2 regions of the Peribacillus sp. NJ4 genome follow, and region 1 is predicted to be linked to the other one. Evidence: riboswitches for the same ligand, from Rfam matches in the RefSeq annotation. Region 1 holds a riboswitch; the other holds the start of a gene.

What was found. A riboswitch is a leader RNA that binds a small molecule or an ion and turns the genes downstream of it on or off. The one in region 1 is predicted to bind glycine.
Region 2: linked by a shared signal. The riboswitch ahead of gcvT (glycine cleavage system aminomethyltransferase GcvT) and the one ahead of QUF94_RS23760 (amino acid permease) in region 1 are both predicted to bind glycine.

The regions. Positions count from the first base shown of each region.
Region 1 is NZ_JAUCFQ010000001.1:4,751,778-4,757,623, reverse strand. It holds gene argH (argininosuccinate lyase) at 1-13, shown strand, start outside; gene QUF94_RS23775 (hypothetical protein) at 19-201, opposite strand; gene QUF94_RS23770 (sodium:solute symporter family protein) at 604-2,082, opposite strand; gene QUF94_RS23765 (DUF3311 domain-containing protein) at 2,079-2,279, opposite strand; gene QUF94_RS23760 (amino acid permease) at 2,570-3,910, opposite strand; glycine riboswitch at 4,120-4,198, opposite strand; gene QUF94_RS23755 (amino acid permease) at 4,728-5,846, shown strand, end outside.
Region 2 is NZ_JAUCFQ010000001.1:1,952,351-1,958,196, reverse strand. It holds gene gcvPB (aminomethyl-transferring glycine dehydrogenase subunit GcvPB) at 1-195, opposite strand, end outside; gene gcvPA (aminomethyl-transferring glycine dehydrogenase subunit GcvPA) at 188-1,534, opposite strand; gene gcvT (glycine cleavage system aminomethyltransferase GcvT) at 1,552-2,658, opposite strand; glycine riboswitch at 2,793-2,876, opposite strand; glycine riboswitch at 2,880-2,967, opposite strand; gene QUF94_RS09820 (DEAD/DEAH box helicase) at 3,342-5,030, shown strand; gene QUF94_RS09815 (YqhG family protein) at 5,008-5,805, shown strand.

The DNA.
Region 1 (5,846 bases):
AGTGGATTACTGAAGTTATCAGGAAAAAAGAAAATGAGTTTTATTAACGGGCATGGAACTCACGAGTATTTGCTCCAAATTCACGAGTAAAAGCGTAAAACTCACGAGTATTTGCTCCAAATTCACGAGTAAATGCGTGAAACTCACGAGTAAAAGCCCGAATCTACTGAAACGAGTATTTTTTTGTTGTCTTGGAAGCAATACGAAGCATTTTATCTGCTAACTGCGAACCTAATATAAGGCGGAATGTTAATGTCAAATAGACTTCAGTTCGGTTGCATCCTGATTTTAATAGCTTTCGTAATATCGATTACTTTTAGCTTTAACCCTAAATTATTAATACCTAAAGGATATGATTTAGCTACTGATGGTCTGGTAGTAGCCAGAACCTTGATGATTATTTTTTCGTTGTATTTATTAGTTAAAATAGGGGATTTGATTATAAACAAAAAAGAGTAGTAGTCTAAAATGAGACTTCCTATAATCAATCTTGAGAAAAAGGACATTATGCTTTGGATGTCGATTATAATGGAAGGCTCAGTCTTTTGACTGAGCCTTCCATTGTTCTTTCACATCTTTACTTTTTATCCAAAAATGAGCGCTTCATATATCGTTAACGGATTTAGGTTCCAACTGAACCACGTGCTTCCTGAAAGCAAGACTTACTGTTATCATCACAAGGAAATTGATTGCCAAGGCGATGATTCCGACATTCAAATCTTTTGCTGCTTGTGGCAAGGATGGAAACAAGGTCCCTATTGTTGAATGACTGAGTGTAATGCAGATTACGATGGCCAATCCAGTGACGATGCCGGCGATTGCGCCATATTTATTGATTGGATTATTCTTCTTCAGACTAAAGAGAAGGGAAGGGAATAGCTGTGTAATGAGACTGTATCCCATGAGAATTAATGCCGACATCGTTTCGCCGCCGTTTAAGGTGAAGTAGACGGCTATAAGGGCAATGATGGGAACAAGGAACTTTGCCAATCTTACAACGTGCCGATCGGATACTGTAGGTGCGAATTCCTTATAAACGTTTTTCGCGAGCAGTGTAGCGACGCTCATCAAAAGCATGGATCCAGGCACCAATGCGGTCAGCAATCCAGCTCCGCCGATTATGCCTATGAACCATGGATCAAAGGTCTCGATCGAAAGGCGCAGCAATGAGAGGTCTGCATCTGCCCCAACGAGTCCAGGCACTTTCAATATAGCTGTAAACCCTACAAAAAAGACGAATAACAGCATGAGCGTATATAAAGGGCTGATGATGGCATTTTTTCGAAATACCTTCCCACTGCGCGCTGAATAAACAGCGCTGAAAACTTGGGGCCACATATAGAAACCGAATACGAGCAATATTACCGTGGAGATAAACCATGATACGCTAAGTCCCTGCTCAGGGAACTTTAGAAAACCGGGTTTTGCCGAATCAATCGCTTCAAACATCGGCTGAAATCCACCAAAGTAATGAATGGGCAGATAAATCCCTAAGAATCCTATAATGGCAATCATCATGATATCTTTAATGACTGCTGTCCAAACTGAACCGTGTATACCGGATATCATCACATAAATGGTAAGGCTGATCGCCCCCATCCAAACCGCCGCAGACATTGAGATGGCACCATAAGAAGCTTCTGATACAATGATCCCCAAACCTTTCAGCTGCACGACGATCACTGGAATCATCGACACCACACCGACAAGCGCAGCCAAAATTCCTAAACTAGGACTCTTATATTTGCTTACAAAGAAATCGGATTGAGACATCAGTTTATTTTCTTTGGCATATTTCCATATTTCCGGAAGGAGCCAATAGGATAATACGTAAGACAAAGTAATGTAAATAAGAACATATAGAGCGGGTGCGCCCTTTCCATAAGCCCAGCCGCTGCCGCCAAGGAAGGAGAAGGTCGTATAGATTTCCCCAGCCATCAGCAGAAAGACGAATATTGCACCAAAACCACGTCCGCCCACCGTCCATTGTTCCAAGTCCATATCTTTTCCTTTTGAAGAGCGAATGCCTAAAAATATCGACAGAAGTAAAAATGCTAAAATGATTAAGAGAGCAATATTCATTCCTGGTCACCTTCCCGATTCCTGGGATCCAGCTTATACATGATGCCCAAGATGGCAGAGGTAAGGACCACCCACATAGCCATCCAGAACATATTGAAAGGCATCCCTAATACATAAGGTTCTATTCTATTAACAAAAGGTAGAAATCCTAGTATGCCTATGAAAGGAACTAGAGTAAGGATATATATAATCTTCATTAAACAAACCCCTCCGTATTAAATAAAGTGAAACGTCCACCAATGGGGGTTTTTCTTTAATACCACTGATGGATGGGTGAACCAAACGGGGAAGGGAAATTCATACATGATTGATTTCCCTTCTTTTACAAGTTCCGATGATATATATTAGCTTACACTATTTCGATATAAAATTTAATGTGGTTGCTTGATATATTTTTAGCAACCGAGTCCACTGATGGAAAGTTGAAGTGTTTGTTGAAATGGATAAAGCCTTGAATTCATATTGAGTTCAAGGCTTTATCCGTTTTCTATCTTTTTTTCTGGTAGTTATATAGTATCACCAAGAGTATGAACCAGATTGGCGTCATGAGCAGTGATAGCCGTGTAGCTTCAGCGAATAGCATAACGATAAGGATGAACAGGAATAATCCTAAAATGACGTAATTGATAAAGGGTGTAAAAGGAGCCTTGAAAGTTGATTCGGCTCTTAGGTCAGGCCTTGTTTTCGAATATTTGATATGGGAGATCAAGATTATGCTCCATACCCAAATGAAACAGATGGCACTGATGGTCGTCACAACGGTAAATGCCTGTTCCGGTATCAGTTTGCTTAATAATGCCCCAAGTGATACAACGATTGTTGATGTAAACAAGGCATTGCTTGGAACAGCCTGTTTATTTAATTTTTTCAGTTTGGCAGGGGCTTCGTCATTCCTGCTTAACGTATAGAGTATTCGGCTTGTTGAAAATAAACCGCTGTTGCATGCAGAAGCAGCAGATGTCAAAACGACGAAGTTGATGATCCCGGCAGCTACAGGAATGCCGATTAACGCAAAGACCTCTACAAATGGGCTGCTCGTGGAATCCAGTTGAGTCCATGGGTTGACGCAGAGAATGACGAATATGGCACCCACATAGAAAAGTAAAATCCGGACAGGTATTTTATTGATGGCAGACGGAATGTTCTTTCTCGGGTTCGCCGTTTCTGCTGCGGAAACCCCGACCAATTCGACACCTACAAAGGAGAAGACGACCAACTGTAAAGATAATAGGAATCCGGAGATTCCATTAGGGAACATGCCTCCATGGTTCCATAGGTTCGTTAGGGAAACCGTTCCGGTATTGGTATTGAAGCCGATGATCAATAAGATGATACCTACGATGATCAAGGCGATGATTGTGATTACTTTAATGATGGCAAACCAGAATTCCAATTCGCCAAATAACTTAACGGTCAATAGGTTCAATCCTAACAGGATGACCAGGCATATTAGAGCCGGAATCCATTGAGGGATATCGAACCAGTATTGTATATAGACACCAACAGCTATGATATCGGCCATTGCGGTCATGATCCAACAGAACCAATAGGTCCAACCGGTCACGAAGCCAGCCCATGGACCGACATATTCGGTTGCGAATTCAGTGAATGACGTATACCCTGCATTGGATAAGAGCAATTCGCCTAGGGCCCTCATCACAAAAAACAAAGCAATCCCTATTATCAGATAGGAGAAGATGATGGATGGACCTGCCAATTGTATGGCTTTTCCGGATCCTAAAAATAAACCGGTACCAATGGTTCCTCCTATTGCAATCAGTTGTACATGACGATTTTTTAAATCTCTTTTTAATTCCTGTTTAGCCAATTCGTACGCCCCCGTCTTTTATGGTCTTGATAGTGAATGATTTCAAACCTGCTTGGTCTTGGAGAGAGGGACGTGATTTTTCGCCCAGCTTGCATTTCCCAATGGTTTTTTTCACGAGTGTTGTTTCCGTCCAATCACAAAGTGGACAATAAAAAAAGAGATTGGATAATACCAATCTCTTAAAGGGTTCAGAATAACAATTTATCATTCGTTACTCTTCTGTCCTTTTGCCTGAGATTGTGAATCCTTCGGCGCTGCATCTTGTACAGTCTCTCCAGAAGCTGCTCCTGCTATAGTGTCATCCATAGCGTTCATCGCTTGCTTGTATGCGGTTGTGTGAAAATGTCAGTCAGTGATAATCTTCCACTGCTGAATCGTTCATTATACTTATAAAATAATATTGGAATTCTATCATTTATTTTTTCGGAGGTCAACAAATTTTTGCATTTACAACACTTCTTGAAATGGTTTAAATTTTTATAAACATTCACTTGCGAAGGTTTGAATGGGCTCCGATCAGAAGTGATTGTTTCCTGCTCTTTTTGTACTATCACTATTATAAAATACTGATCATCACTTTTTTAAAATGATAATTTTTGATTGGGAATATCAACAAGATATTTTTGGCAACTGTTTATTTGAAAAATACATTTGTATTTTTACAGAATATTTACTATTATAAGATAAGAAAACAAAATTAAAGTGTTATGCAAATGATTAGGATAAAGCATTTTTAACCGCAATAATAATAGAGAGTCGATTGGTGGAAAGGATATTAATATCATTGCCGCTAATATTGCATCTGGGGGAGTTAAACATGTCAAATAAGGAATTAAAGAGAGGGCTGGAGGCACGTCATATTCAAATGATAGCCTTGGGCGGAACCATCGGGGTTGGGTTATTCATGGGATCGGCGAGCACGATCAAATGGACCGGGCCCTCTGTAATGCTCGCTTATGCCATCGCAGGTATATTTATATTTTTCATTATGCGCTCTATGGGGGAGATGCTATATTTAGAACCGACTACAGGTTCTTTTGCAACCTTTGCGAGCAGCTATATACATCCTTTGGCAGGTTATATGACTGCTTGGAGCAATTGGTTTCAATGGGTAATCGTCGGAATGTCCGAAATCATCGCCGTTGGAATGTATATGCAGTATTGGTTCCCGGAGTTACCAGCTTGGATACCAGGTGTGGTCGCCATGATCATCTTGGGGGCGGCCAACCTCATTTCCGTAAAATCTTTCGGGGAATTTGAGTTTTGGTTTGCGCTTATAAAAATAATTACGATTATATTGATGATCATTGCCGGTCTTGGCCTTATTTTCTTTGGAATAGGGAATGGGGGGGATGCGATTGGATTATCGAATCTTTGGGCAAATGGCGGCTTCTTTACGGGAGGTTGGACAGGATTCTTCTTTGCGCTTTCCCTTGTCGTGGCTTCCTATCAAGGCGTTGAGCTTATCGGCATCACAGCCGGAGAAGCGAAAAATCCAACAAAGACCGTAACAAAAGCGATCAAATCAATCATATGGCGCATTTTAATTTTCTATATTGGCGCTATCTTCGTCATCGTGACGGTTTATCCTTGGGATAAACTGGATGACATCGGAAGTCCATTCGTTTCAACCTTTGCTAAAATCGGTATCACTGCAGCGGCAGGCATCATTAACTTTGTCGTAATCACTGCCGCAATGTCTGGATGCAACAGTGGGATTTTCAGTGCAGGGCGTATGCTTTACACTCTAGCATTGAATGGCCAAGCTCCTAAAATCTTTGCAAAAGTATCTAAAAATGGAGTGCCGGCATATTGTACGATCGCTGTATTATTAGGATTGGGCATCGGGGTTATCCTGAATTACCTTGCACCGCCGCAATTATTCCTTTATGTGTACAGTGCGAGTGTTTTACCCGGGATGATTCCATGGTTTGTC
Region 2 (5,846 bases), 2.8 Mb from region 1:
TTTGGAAAGTGCTGTATAGTGACGCATGATATCCAATTCGGACACCTCAGGAAGCTCAGCCTCTTCTTCACGGATGTAGTCGGCAGGAAGAATTTCTTCGAGCGGAGTAGTTGCAACATCCATTTCTGGCAGACTATACCCGATTCGACCGGATGTACTGATTTCAAAAATGAGTGATTGATCTTGATTATTCATGTTGATCCCCCAATTCCTGCGCAAGTGCATCAATTTCTTCTTTTGTTCTAAGTTCCGTTACCGCGACCAGCATATGGTCTTCCAGCTCAGGATAAACCTTTCCTAAATCAAAGCCGCCGATCATCCCTTTTTCAAATAGGTTTTTATTGATTTCTGAAAACGAAGCAGGCAGTTTAATGACAAATTCATTAAACGAAGGACCGTCGAACATTACTTTTATCCCTTTTGCCTCAATAGCTTTTTTCGCATAATGCGCTTTTTGAATATTTTGCACGGCCATTTCTTTGACCCCCTTTTTCCCAAGAGCGGTCATTGCAACAGAAGCTGCCAAGGCGTTCAACGCTTGATTGGAACAAATGTTGGATGTGGCCTTATCACGGCGAATGTGCTGCTCACGAGCTTGAAGCGTCAGCACAAAACCCCTTTTTCCATTTTCATCCACTGTTTGACCGACGAGTCTGCCCGGAACTTTCCGTACAAGTTTATTCGTAACGGCAAAATATCCACAATGAGGTCCACCGAATGCTGCTGGAATGCCGAATGGCTGAGCATCCCCCGTTACGATATCTGCACCGAGGGCACCAGGGGATGTCAAGGCTCCCAGTGCAAGCGGATTACTGGAAACGATAAACATGGACTTGACGCCATGAATGATTTCTTCCATTTCTTTCAATGGCTCGATACGGCCAAAAAAGTTCGGATATTGCACAATCACTCCTGCAATATCATCTTTCACCAACTCCCTTAAGGCGGCCATATCCGTCACACCGTCTTTATAAGGAATTTCGATCACTTCCACGCGTTGTCCTTTCGCATAGGTCTTAACAACTTCTCTTGATTCAGGATGAACCGTCCCTGAAATGAGAATCTTCTTGCGTCGTGTCTGACCTGAAGCAAGCATGGCTGCTTCAGCTAGCGCTGTCCCGCCGTCATACATGGAGGAGTTAGCCACATCCATACCCGTCAATTCACAAATCATCGTTTGATATTCAAAGATGGCCTGAAGCTCGCCCTGTGAAATTTCAGGCTGATAGGGTGTATAAGCCGTATAAAACTCAGAACGGGAAAGAACATGATCGACGATGACCGGTGCATAATGGTCATAGACACCCGCACCAAGGAAGGAAGCATAGTTTTTAAGATCCGCATTCTTGGCAGCAAGCTTTGATAATTCTTTCATTAAGGCAGGTTCCGATTTAGCGGGCTTGATATCGTATTCGCCTTGAAAACGAACACTTTCAGGGATATCATTGAAAAGTTCTTCAACAGTAGGTACACCTATCACTTCAAGCATTTCTTGTTTATCTTGCTCTGTCATGGGTAAATAACGATGTTTCATCTAATGACCATTCCCCTCTATTTACGTGGTTTTTTATAAAAAGGTGTTTGTATGATAACGGCTTTCAAACGTTTGGATCGAATTTCCACTTCGACTTCCGCATCCAGCACCGAAAATTCCTTATCGATAAGTGCCAACCCTACGTTCTTCTTCAACGTTGGTGATTGGGTACCAGTCGTGACCTCGCCAATGACTTTGTCCCCGCTGTAGACCTTATACCCATGACGTGGAATGCCACGGTCAATCATTTCAATTCCCACAAGCTTGCGGGGAGCCCCTTTCTCCTTTTGTTCAGAAAGAACGGCTTTCCCGAAAAAATCTGCTTCCTTATCCACTTTTACCGCAAAACCGATCCCGGCCTCTATTGGGGTGATGTCCGCTGAAAGTTCCTGCCCATACAGCGGAAGTTTCGCTTCAAAACGCAGGGTATCACGAGCACCTAAACCAATCGGCTGAATCCCTTCTTCCTTTCCGGCATCCAGAATCGCCTTCCAAAGGGCAGGACCGTTTTCACTGTCGCTATATATCTCAAAACCATCTTCACCAGTATATCCGGTACGGGATACCATCGTGGAGATACCATTTATCATGACATTTTCCTTGAACTTGAAAAATCCAATTTCACTTAAGGCAGTATTTTCTGATAGTTTTTGTAATATCTTCTCTGCAGATGGCCCTTGAAGTGCTAGCTGTGTATAGTGACTCGATACATTCGTGATTTGGACATCTTCCGGTAGATTAGCTTGCAGCCAATCGAAATCTTTATCTGTATTCGCTGCGTTGACCACGAGCAGATAGTCGTCTTCAGCCCTCTTATAAACGATGAGATCATCAACAGTCCCGCCGTTTTCATAGCACATAGCCGTATATTGGGCACCGCCCTGTTGTAGCTTTGATATATCATTAGTCATCATCTTCTGTAAAAAGGAAAGGCTCCCAGGACCCTTAACATCAACTTCCCCCATGTGGGAAACATCGAATAACCCCGCTTTTGTACGTACGGCTTCATGTTCGTCCTTTATACCCGAAAATTGGACAGGAAGTTCCCAACCGCCAAAATCGATCGTTTTACCGCCGCATTCACGATAAACTTCAAATAGTGGTGTTCTTTTTAAATTGGTCAAAAAATGACCCCCCTCAGATTTTTTAATTTAAATGGCTTCATTATCAAAGCTTCTTGTCATTACGCATCAGATATCCTGATTCATGATGTGAAAAAAGCACAAAAAAGGACAGAGAAAGCCCGTTTGAGCTTTTTCTCTGTCCTGAAACCTGAAAGTTTACCTATATAATAGGTTTTCCCCTTTGGTGGCCGTCCCAAAATGGGCGGCGCTCTCCAGAGTTGCGTCCAATAAGAGTTCTTTTGCCTGAGAGATTCACTGCTAAGTTTGCTCCTTCGGCGCTACATCCGTAGTCTCTCCCCTTATCTTCACCCGCATATAAATGGTCTACCAATGAAAGTAAGCGAATAAGCCCTAAGCATTAGTAAAACCTTTGAGCATCATGGAATGCATTCTCTGCCAACTCTCCTAAAACTTCAGGAACCATTTGAATGATCTCCTTCAGTATCTTGGATAAAATAGGAGCCTGTAGCGCATACTAAGAAAACGCGAACTGCAAAACCGAAATACAAAGATTCTTTACAGCGTTTGGAAATTGGAATTTTCTAAATATACTTATATCCTACCCTAAGAAACTTATCTCTGCAATATCTTTTGAGGAGAAATATTTTTCTTACTTCACATATGAAATGTTCGGGTTTTGACCTTTTATTAAGGAAATTATGATTTAAGAGGGAGTTATTTCTATGAAAATCAATATATCCTTCAATTCTGAATGGAATGACGAGTTTCTGCAAAAGATGGAAAATGATGGTCCATGGGGAAATTGGGAGCTTTATAAGTTGGCGGTTCAAATGGAGGAAAATCTCATCATCCCTGATTTTGAGGGATTACAGGCGCCCAAGCACCTTCCGCAGTTAACCCCGCTCCCCCACCAATTGGAAGCAGCAAAGCAAGTGGTGGAAAAGATGAATGGAAAGGCCATTTTAGCTGATGAGGTAGGGCTCGGAAAAACAATTGAAGCCGGCTTGATCCTAAAAGAATATATGATTAGAGGCCTTGTAAAAAAAGTATTGATCCTTGTACCGGCCTCACTTGTCACACAATGGGCTTTTGAATTGAATACCAAGTTTCATATTCCGGCAGTCGTTCAGAGAAAAAGTTATGTTTGGGACTCCTGTGATGTGGTCATTTCATCCATTGATACAGCGAAACGCGATCCACATCGTGAAATCATTTTCAATCAGGAATATGACTTCATCATTATTGACGAAGCTCATAAACTTAAAAATAATAAGACGAAGAACTATGAATTCGTCCAAAATCTGAAAAAGAAATTTTGTTTACTCCTGACAGCTACTCCCATTCAAAATAAAGTCGAGGAAATTTTCCACCTCGTTTCGTTATTGAAACCAGGCCACTTGGGAAATGCCTCACTCTTTTCGGAAAAATATAAAGGGAAAGGCCGGAACATAATTGAAGATGAACACCTAAAGGAACTGGTCAACACTGTTATGATACGAAACCGGCGGGCCGATACTGGTATTGAATGGACAAAAAGGCATGTGGAAACCATCACCATTGAATTTTCTCCAACCGAGCAGGCATTGTACGATGCCGTTTCCAAATTCAAGCCTATTTCGGATGGAACAAAAGGAAGCGCTTTTTCAGCTCTCACTCTCCAAAGGGAAGCCTGCAGCAGCAGGGAGGCAGTCTTTTATACTTTAAAAAATATGAAAGCAAAATACGACCAGCCTTCCCCTGACTTTTTGGCAAAGCTTGATGATTTATTTTCTAAAGTGAACGAAACGGTTCAGAACTCCAAAGCTGAAAAAGCTTTGGAACTGATCAAGAAAATTGATGACAAAGTGATTATCTTTACCGAATACCGAGCGACCCAGCTTTATCTGCAATGGTACCTGCAACAGAATGGGATTTCTTCAGTCCCTTTCCGAGGCGGATTTAAGCGTGGAAAGAAAGACTGGATGCGCGAATTATTCCAAAAGAAAATACAGGTATTAATCGCAACCGAAGCCGGCGGGGAAGGGATAAACCTTCAGTTTTGCCATCACTTGATTAATTTTGACCTGCCATGGAACCCCATGAGACTCGAGCAAAGAATTGGGCGGATTCACCGGCTTGGTCAGGAAGAAGATGTCATGATTTATAACTTTGCCACGAAAAATACAGTTGAAGAACATATTCTGAAGTTACTATACGAAAAAATTAATTTATTTGAAAAAGTAATTGGTGAACTGGATGATATTCTAACCAAACTGGAAATTAACAACATTGAAGAATACTTAATTGATGTAGTCGGCGAGTCCAAAACAGAGGGCGAAATGAAAATCAAGATGGATAATTTTTCATCGTTAATTCAATTCGCTCAATCCATGAAGGAAGGTGAGGTTCATGCAGCAACGGGAAATTCATGATTTTTTATTAACTTACTTTAAAGCCAATGATTGTGAAATACTGGATAATACACCCACCCACCTTACCGTTCAACTGACAATTGAAATGGATAAAGAATTAATGAACAGACCCTTTTATTGGCACTATCTAGAAAAAACGGGTGGCATTCCGAACCCAGCCCAGATGACTTTCATTACCGACCCAGAACATTCTCCACCCGATTTAAAGGGAGAAATGATTCATTTTGGCTCCCCTCGCCTTCATCAAATTATTCAATCAACAAAAAATCTGGCAGGGTATACTAGACTTTTTGAGGATACTCCTCCATCAAAAGGCGGGAATAATCCATTGTTTCCTTGGCTAACCCTTAATGTGAAAATATCCTATCAATGCGATCGTAAAAAAGATACATTTATGTCCATCGGATTGAATTTAATCTCAGGCGAGATCATGGAAAGCTTTCACCATCGGGTTTTACCGGTTAAGGTCACCCCAAAAATTCCGGATTATTCCTTTACGCTTTCACCGCTCATCATGCCCAAGAGTGGATTGGCAAGACTGGATACATACATCAGAACCAGTTTCGAGGATGATGACCATTCTTGGGCGGAAGAAGCAATGCTTCGCTGGCAGAATGACTTGAATTTATTGGAGCATTTTTACAAGGATATGGACGAAAAAAGTGAGAGCTATTTTACCGAAAAAGAAGCCTTAAAAGCACAATATGAACCGAACATCCGAATATCCATCATCAATGGAGGTTTATTTTACCTTTCAGATAGGGCGTTGGGATAGGATCCTTAATAAAAAAGCAGATGTCCTAATTTAAGGACATC